One region of the Alteromonas sp. CI.11.F.A3 genome, then DNA from elsewhere that is predicted to be linked to it. Evidence: predicted binding sites of a transcription regulator. Region 1 holds the regulator's gene; the other holds the start of a gene.
The links. Region 1 encodes FNR, which switches genes on or off when oxygen is low (the NO sensors DNR and NnrR bind a similar motif). Its sites were predicted from a motif close to TTGATCTAGATCAA; they were not measured.
Positions count from the first base shown of each region.

Region 2: R1T43_RS00450 (OmpW/AlkL family protein) is a predicted target of FNR. The motif match lies at 2,414-2,427, and genes of this name have one in related genera.

Region 1 is NZ_CP136708.1:2,552,422-2,557,020, forward strand. It holds gene ccoS (cbb3-type cytochrome oxidase assembly protein CcoS) at 1-157, shown strand, start outside; gene R1T43_RS10960 (sulfite exporter TauE/SafE family protein) at 144-803, shown strand; gene fnr (fumarate/nitrate reduction transcriptional regulator Fnr) at 853-1,593, shown strand; gene uspE (universal stress protein UspE) at 1,691-2,614, shown strand; gene ttcA (tRNA 2-thiocytidine(32) synthetase TtcA) at 2,817-3,758, shown strand; gene R1T43_RS10980 (patatin-like phospholipase family protein) at 3,759-4,599, shown strand, end outside.
Region 2 is NZ_CP136708.1:109,719-114,317, reverse strand. It holds gene R1T43_RS00470 (DUF494 family protein) at 1-262, shown strand, start outside; gene R1T43_RS00465 (type I DNA topoisomerase) at 286-837, shown strand; gene R1T43_RS00460 (Sua5/YciO/YrdC/YwlC family protein) at 859-1,434, shown strand; gene hemF (oxygen-dependent coproporphyrinogen oxidase) at 1,431-2,375, shown strand; gene R1T43_RS00450 (OmpW/AlkL family protein) at 2,541-3,215, shown strand; gene R1T43_RS00445 (group II truncated hemoglobin) at 3,317-3,748, opposite strand; gene aroE (shikimate dehydrogenase) at 3,774-4,599, shown strand, end outside.

The DNA of each region.
Region 1 (4,599 bases):
TATCTTTTTCTGGGCGGTAAAAACCAATCAGTTTGAAGACCTTGATAGACAGGGCTATAGCATTTTGTTTGATGATGATTTGTCAGGTGATGAAAAGAAACTAGCCGAGCAACGTAAGCAATTGCAACAACGCAAAGAAACCAATGACAGAGATTAATATATTCTCTGCCTTTTTCATTGGCATTGCTGGCGGCGTGCACTGTGTGGGTATGTGTGGCGGCATAGTTGCTGCACTACGCACAGTAACACCAAGTAATGAAGCCGCTTTGCCCTACACCCTTGCTTATAATTTTGGCCGTATCCTCAGTTATACGTTAGCCGGTGCTATTACAGGCGCTGTTGGCCAAATGGCCACCGAATTTGTGCCAATTGCTAAACCCGTTTTGTCTTTAATTAGTGGCATTATGCTGCTGCTTTTAGCGTGTTATTTAGGTAAGTGGTGGCAAGGCTTAAATTACATTGAAGCAATGGGGCGCGGATTATTTAAAGCTATTCAGCCCTTATCTAAACGCTTCCTACCGTTCAAAAGTCCAGTCTATGCGCTCCCGTACGGTTTTATATGGGGCTGGCTTCCCTGCGGACTGGTTTATTCAACACTTACATGGTCATTAGCATCAGGCTCTGCCATTGATGGCGCAGCTATTATGCTCTTTTTCGGGTTAGGCACCCTGCCCACCTTGCTAGCGGCCAGTGCAGGTAGTCAGTACCTTATAGCCGGTTTTAGGCACCCCGTGGTAAGGCAATGCTTTTCAGGAATATTGGCTATTTACGCGCTCTTTTTAATTTATGCAGCAATTTCATAAACAAAAGAGTAAGATTATATTAAGTCGACCCTATTTATAGTTTGAACCTATGAGCAAAGGAAGCCAATTCTCAATTCATTGTCAAAATTGCAGTTTCAGTCACTTATGTTTGCCCGTTGCGCTAAACAAGACTGAGATTGAATCTTTAGATGATATTATTGAGCGAAAGAAACCCCTTCACAAGAGTGATTTACTGGTAAAGTCGGGAGATACATTTAACTCTCTTTACGCAGTACGCACCGGCTCTTTTAAGTCTTTCGTCACCAACTCAGATGGTGAAGAGCAGATTACAGGTTTTCACTTTCCTGGCGATATTATCGGCTTTGACGCATTACGGGAAAACAAGCACCAAAGTTATGCTCAGGCATTAGAAACTGCGATGGTGTGCGAATTACCGTATGAAACCCTAGACGAGATGTCAGTTCAGTTCCCCAAGTTAAGACATCAAATAATGAGTTTTATGAGTGCGGAAATTAAACAAGATCATGACCTCATGATGTTGCTTAATAAGCGCTCAGCAGAAGAACGCCTATTGTATTTCCTCTCACAGCTTTCTCAACGTTTCGAAGAGCGTGGATTTTCAAACAAAGAATTTCACCTTACGATGACGCGAAATGAAATCGGAAACTACCTTGGTTTAACTATTGAAACCATTAGTCGCCTACTAAGCCGTTTTCAAAAAGAAAATATTATTCAGGTGGACGGTAAACTCATTACTATTTTAGATTTTGATGAGATGTCACGACGTTTATCGTCTGTGGTTGCACCTAATATTGCCTGTAATAGCTAATCTTCAAAGCTTTTGATCTAAAACAAGTTACGTAATAGCAAATAGGTATTACACTTAAATTGTAGCAACCAAAATTCTAACGATGTTTGGAGGGGTTATGATTAAGTATGAACGTATTTTAGCGGTCATTGAAGCCGATAGAGATACTCAACCTGCGCTTAGCCGTGCATACGAACTTGCCAAAAAGACAGGGGCTTCTGTCACCGCCATGCTGGTGGTTTACGATTTATCTTATGATATGACTACCATGCTCAGCCCTGATGATCGCGAAGCAATGCGCGATGCGGTCACTAAGGAACATGCGGGTTGGTTACGTAAAACCCTTAGCGATTTAGGGTTTGAAAAAACCGATATTGTTGTTGAATGGAACAACCGCGCCTTTGAAGCTGTGGTGCATTATGTAATAGATAACAATATAGACTTGGTTGTTAAAGCAACCAAACGCCATGACGATTTAGCTTCTGTTATTTTCACTCCAACAGACTGGCACCTACTTAGAAAATGTCCCTCCCCCGTATTGTTGGTAAAAGACCATGAATGGCCCGACAATGGTGAAATTATTGCGGCAGTCAATGTAGGCAGTGAAGACGACGAACATGCGCTACTCAACGACAAAATCACAGTCATTGCTAACGATTATGCCGCGCTACTCAGTGGCAACGTAAATTTGGTTAACAGCTATCCTGCTACACCGCTTAATATCGCGATTGAAGTTCCGGAGTTCGACCCTGATACGTACAACAACGCAGTAAAGCACCATCACGAACTTGAGATGAACAAACACAGCGAAAAGTATGCTATTGATAGTGAGCGCTGTTACGTTAAAGAAGGCCTACCTGAAAAAGTGATTCCAAGAATAGCCAAAGATATAGATGCCGAACTGGTGATCATAGGCACGGTTGGCCGAGTTGGTATTTCTGCGGCCCTTATAGGTAACACTGCTGAACATGTTATAGATGAGCTGGTGTGTGATGTACTGGCAATAAAACCAGACGGCTTTATTTCGCCTCTTTCACGCTAATAGATAAACATTTAAACACAGTCTGTTGGCACGGTTCGCTAGCGTAGCTTTGTAGCTTGAAGCGCTATTGGTTTTAGCCTTTAGCGCTATTGGCATTTTGTAGCAGCCCGTGCCAACAAGATACAAAAAATCTTAACCTCACACATTCAATTTTACTTGATTACTGTATAATGGTTTTTTTCGCAGTAACCAAGCTATTGATATGACCAGTGCAGGCACAAACCGTGCGGACGCTCCGTTAACCGCGTCTCAAAATAAACAAAAATACAGCTTTAACAAGCTACAAAAGCGACTTCGTCGAAATGTAGGCAAAGCGATTGCTGATTTCGGCATGATTGAAAACAACGATAAAGTCATGGTGTGCTTGTCTGGCGGTAAAGACAGTTACGCTATGCTTGATATTCTTATGTTTTTAAAGCGCATTGCGCCAATTCATTTTGACATTATTGCGGTTAACCTCGATCAAAAGCAGCCAGGATTTCCAGAGCACGTACTTCCTGAATACCTTGAAAGTGTGGGGGTAGAGTACAAAATCGTAGAAGAAGACACCTACTCTATTGTTATGGATAAAGTGCCAGAAGGTAAAACCACGTGCTCACTTTGTTCGCGATTACGTCGCGGCATTTTATACAGCACGGCAAAAAAATTAGGCGCCACTAAAATTGCACTCGGTCACCACCGTGATGACATGCTAGAAACCTTCTTTTTGAACATGTTTCATGGCGGTAAGCTTAAATCAATGCCACCGAAGTTGGTAAGCGATAATGGCGAGCATATTGTGATAAGACCTCTTGCCTATTGCACTGAAAAAGACATTCAGCGTTATTCTGATGCCGTAGAATTTCCAATCATTCCTTGCAATTTGTGCGGCTCTCAAGAGAATTTGCAGCGTCAGAACGTTAAGGCCATGCTACAAGATTGGGATCGCCGTTTCCCTGGGCGTATTGAGTCTATGTTCAGTGCGCTTCAAAATGTAGCGCCTTCGCATCTGGTCGATAAGAATTTGCACGACTTTAAAGGCATCTCTACACAGAACGGTCCAGTGGAAGATGGTGATATTGGTTTCGATCCACCCAGCTTTGAGTCACCCAGTGAGCCTACTGACGACACGGTTCAAGTTATCAATTTGATGGAATCAAACTAAATGAAAATAGGTCTAGCATTAGGTGCGGGAGCTGCAAGAGGTTGGACCCACATTGGTATTATTCAAGCATTAGAAAAGCTAGGTATTAAAATTGACGTGGTGGCAGGTTGTTCTATTGGAGCCTATGTTGGTGCTGCCTACGCCAGTGGCAAATTAGAAGGCCTTAAAGAGTGGTCTTGTTCTTTGTCAGATTGGCAGGTGCTTGCTTTGATGGGCGTTGGCTTACGTAGAGGCGGCATTGCTAGCGGGCAAAAAGTGTTTGATAAGCTTGCTAGCGAGTTTTGTGCCCCAACCTACGAAGCAATGGAGAAGCCGTTCGCTTCAGTGGCTACCGATTTGTACACAGGTCGTGAAGTGGTGTTTAGTTCCGGTGAGATTGGCAATACTATTCAAGCTTCGTGTGCTATTCCTGCCCTATTTGCCCCTGTAGCCCATGGCGATCGTTGGTTAGTAGATGGTGCGGTAGTTAATCCGGTGCCTGTTAATCTGTGTCGTCAGCTTGGTGCCGATTTTGTTATTGCCGTGAACCTGAATGCTGATTTCAGGCCCCTTAGGCTTGAGAAACTACGTCTAGATCACGAAGAGAATCAAAGGAAAACAGAAGACTTCTTCACTAAAAGCCAAAACGTGCTTAAGCAGTGGTTCTCACCTGATAGTAAAGATAAAGAAGAAACTGAAACCGACACCGAACATAGCGAACAAAACGAAGGCATTGCTAGCGAAGCTATTGAAGCCATAGAAGAAACGATTTCGCCGCCGCCAAATAAAGTCCCTAGAGGTAACCCTCCAGGAATTTTAAGTGTGATGAGTAGTTCGCTAGAGATACTACAAGCAAGGGTGA
Region 2 (4,599 bases), 2.2 Mb from region 1:
CATTTATACTCATGAAGAGCAAATGCGATTAGACGTAGAGTGCCGTGGCTTCTTGCTATTTTTAGAGCAGGTGGGCGTGGTAGATGCGTCAACGCGAGAAATGGTAATAGACAGAGTAATGGAAATAGACTCTTCTGAATTTTGTTTAGAAGACCTAAAGTGGGTAGTGCTCATGGTACTGTTTAATGTACCAGGTAAAGAAAAAGCCTATGCACAAATGGAAGATTTATTATTTGATGAACCTGACGGCGTGTTGCACTAATGTGCATCATGTCGTGCTAGTTTATGTCAAAAATTGATCATTCACTTTTCTCTGCGCACGAACATGCCTTAGAAGACGCTTTCGGTGATTGCCCCGATTGCGGTAAACTACTGCATATAAAAAACAGCAAATCAGGCCCTTTTATTGGCTGCACAGGTTACCCAGACTGTCATTTCAGCAAGCCATTACACGATAAACAAACCACCTTATTAAAAGTACTTGATGGCGTTAGCTGTCCAGAATGTGATTCTACATTGGCTATCAAAAAAGGCCGCTTTGGTATGTTTATAGGCTGTACCAATTTTCCTGAATGCCACTATATCTCACCAATTAAACAGCAAGAAGACACCCACGTTACTTGCCCTAAGTGTAAAAAAGGGCAACTTACATCACGTACTAATAAATACGGTAAGCAGTTTTTTGCATGTGATCATTATCCCCATTGTCGTTATGTGCTAAATTTCACGCCAGTAAATGAAGCATGCCCCGATTGTGACTGGGCCGTTCTGATAAAAAAGAAAGGCCAAATTTGTTGCCCTCAGCCAGGGTGTGGCTTCAAAAAAGACGATAAATAACACCTACAGAGAAAAGCATTAATGAGTATCCCGACCAAGGGGCAAATAGACACTAACGATCCAATTGTTACCGCGTTTAAAAATGGTGACTTATTGGTTTACCCTACCGAAGCGGTTATGGGCATAGGGTGCGACCCAGATAATGAAGCGGCTGTAATGTCCCTTTTAGCGTTGAAGCAGCGCCCTATAGAAAAAGGGGTAATCTTAATAGCTGCTAACTATTCTCAGCTATTACCCTATATCAATGATGAAGCCATACTTCAGCACAAACGTACTGAAATTGTGTCCAGTTGGCCTGGGCCAAATACTTGGCTGCTACCTAAGTCTGCGTCGGCACCACTATGGTTAACCGGCAAGCATGAGAAAATAGCGGTTCGAGTAAGTAACCACCCAGTGGTTAGAGCATTATGTGAAAAGCTAGGAAAGCCGCTGGTATCTACGAGTGCCAACCTAACTGGCCAACAACCCGCAATTACCCAGCAAGAAGCAACCGGTATATTTGGTGATAGTGTTTTCTATATTGATGGGGAAGTAGGTGGCCACGCTAAACCCAGTACCATCCGTGACGGCGATACCGGAGAGATAATAAGATCATGATTGACCCCCAACACATAAATCAACAGTTAGACGGTAAAGACGCCGCTGAAGTGATAGAACAAGTTAAAGCGTATTTACTGTCATTACAGGATAACATTTGCCAAACCCTTGAGCTCGCCGATGGTAAAGGGCTGTTCAAAGAAGATTCGTGGGTTCGCGAAGAAGGCGGTGGTGGTCGTTCTCGTGTTATCAAAAACGGTGCTGTGATAGAGCAGGGTGGAGTGAACTTTTCTCACGTGTTTGGTAGCCAGATGCCTGCGTCAGCCACGGCTAACCGCCCTGAACTGGCCGGTAGAAACTTTCAAGCCATGGGTGTCTCGTTGGTTATTCACCCACATAACCCTTATATTCCAACATCTCATGCGAACGTGCGCTTTTTTATCGCCGAAAAAGATGGTGAAGCACCTATTTGGTGGTTTGGTGGTGGGTTCGATTTAACCCCGTTTTACCCCTTTAAAGACGACGTAGTGCATTGGCACAATACCGCTAAGAAGTTATGCGCTCCCTTTGGTGAAGACGTGTATGGGAAATATAAGAAATGGTGCGATGACTATTTCTTCTTAAAGCATCGAAATGAAACCCGCGGTGTAGGTGGTTTGTTCTTTGACGATTTAAACGATTGGGGTTTTGAAACGTCATTCGACTTTATGCAAGCGGTAGGAAATGGTTTCGTTGATGCTTATGTTCCTATTGTAGAAAAGCGCAAGAGTACGTCGTACGGCGAAAGAGAGCGTGACTTTCAGCTATATCGCCGCGGTCGCTACGTAGAATTTAACTTGGTATTCGATAGAGGCACCTTGTTTGGACTTCAAACGGGAGGCAGAACCGAATCAATCTTGATGTCTATGCCACCACTTGCCCGATGGGAGTATTGCTATACGCCAGCGCCGGGTAGTGCGGAAGCAAAACTAACCGACTGGCTTCAGCCTACAAACTGGTAATATCTTGCACCATGGTTTCTCCCTGTGGTGCCAATCTCTTGATCCACATCAAATTCCCTCATTGCCAAGGTATATAGCTAGATTCCACCTTGCGCTGGATCAAAGGATTTTCTTTTTAAACGTTTACAGTGTCGTCATTATCATTAAACACATGAGAGACACACAATGCGTACACACACACTTTCAGCCATATGTATTTCTTTAGCGCTTGCCGCCCCTTTTGCTTCAGCTCATGAAAAGGGTGACTGGTTAGTTCGTGGCGGATTAACAACAGTAGCGCCCGACGAGTCAACCTCAAACATCATTGCAGGTGGTAGCGATTTAGGTGTAGCACTGACTATCGATAATGATACCCAGTTGGGATTAAACGTTGCCTATTTCATTACCGACAATATCAATGTTGAATTATTGGCCGCAACACCGTTTACTCACGACGTGAATTTTTCGGTAAGCGATCCACTAGGTACAGGTAACACATTGGGAGAGGTCACGCACTTACCCCCTACTATTACCGTTAACTACTACTTCAACGACGCAAACTCAGCGTTTCAGCCATATGTTGGGGCGGGTTTAAACTATACCTTTATCTTTGATGAATCATTTACTGCTGCAAATAAGGAAGCGGGGCTTGATGATTTATCTTTAGATAACTCTGTAGGCATTTCTGCACAAGTAGGGATGGACTATCAAATAGATAAAGAGTGGCATGTAAATGCGTCAGTACGTTACATCGATATTAATACCGAGGCGTCATTTACCGTAGTTGGTGCAGAAGGTAGCGTAAACGATATTGATATCGACCCTTGGGTTTATACCTTGTCAGTAGGTTACACATTCTAAGGTTCGTTTAATAAGGTAAGTTGCCTTAAACAAGCAGCTTAGCAAGGCGTAAAACCTTATATCGTAATCTGAAGCGTTCCGTAATTTAACGGAGCGCTTTTTTATTTACTATTAATCATATGTTCGGCAAGTTGATCGAGTGCATTAAGAAGTTGCTGTGCGAGGGGGAGGTCATCAACAGTCTCGTGCATGGCTTTGCGCATACAATACATCCACTGGTCTTTTAATTCTGGTGTAACACTAAAAGAAAGATGCCGTGAGCGTAATCGTGGGTGGCCATATTGTTGCTGATAGGTGTCAGGTCCGCCTAACCACAAACTTAAATAAAGAAAAAACACTTCTCTAATTCTATCTGTTGGCTGAGGATGAATGGCGTAAAGCTCCTTCGCAATAGGATCATCACGCATATTGTCATAAAAGCGGTTTGCCAAAAGGCGTACCTGATCTTCTCCACCTATACGGTAATATGGTGTAGTCTCTGACACAGCAGGTTTTTCCTTTCGTATCGATTTAAAGAAGTTAGACATTCCCATGACAGACAGCCTTATTAATAATCCAATGAAAAAGTTTGCCGTTTTCGGTAACCCTATAGTTCAGAGTCTATCACCAACTATTCATGAAATGTTCGCTAAGCAATGTGGCGAGCAAATTAGTTACGAAAAAATCCTTGCGCCAGAAGATGGTTTTACGCCTGAAGCGAAGGCATTCCTAGCGCAACCAGACGCTATAGGTTGTAACGTTACTATGCCGTTTAAACAAGATGCCTTTGCCCTTGCCAACGTAGACGACCAGGCTGCGTTAGACGCAAAAGCAGTTAACACCTTAATGAAGCGCAGCGATGGCACTGTTGCAGGTTTTAATACCGACGGGGTGGGGCTGGTGAATGATTTACTTAACCACGGCGTACAGCTAAAAAATAAACGTGTGCTATTAATAGGTGCCGGTGGAGCAGCAAGAGGCGTGATAGCGCCACTTATTGCTTCAGGCATAGCGTCGTTACATCTTACTAACAGGACAAAGGCTAAAGCAGAAATAGTGGCAAGTGAAACGGGCGGAGGAAAGGTTAAGGTTGTTGGTATAGAAGACTGCGATACAGTAGCCCCACATATTATTATCAATTCAACCGCAGCGAGTTTAAGTGAAACACTGCCTTTTGATATGAACGCTACGCTATTTGCAGAATGTGAAACAGCGTATGACATGGTTTATCGTGCAGAGCCTACTTACTTTATGCAGCAAGCATTATCATTAGGTGCTTCACGGGTACTTGATGGTTTGGGTATGCTGGTGGAACAGGCTGCTGCATCATTTACGATATGGACAGGTTACAAACCACAGACCAGTGCGGTAATTGATGTATTACGTAGTCAGTTAAAGGCAAAGT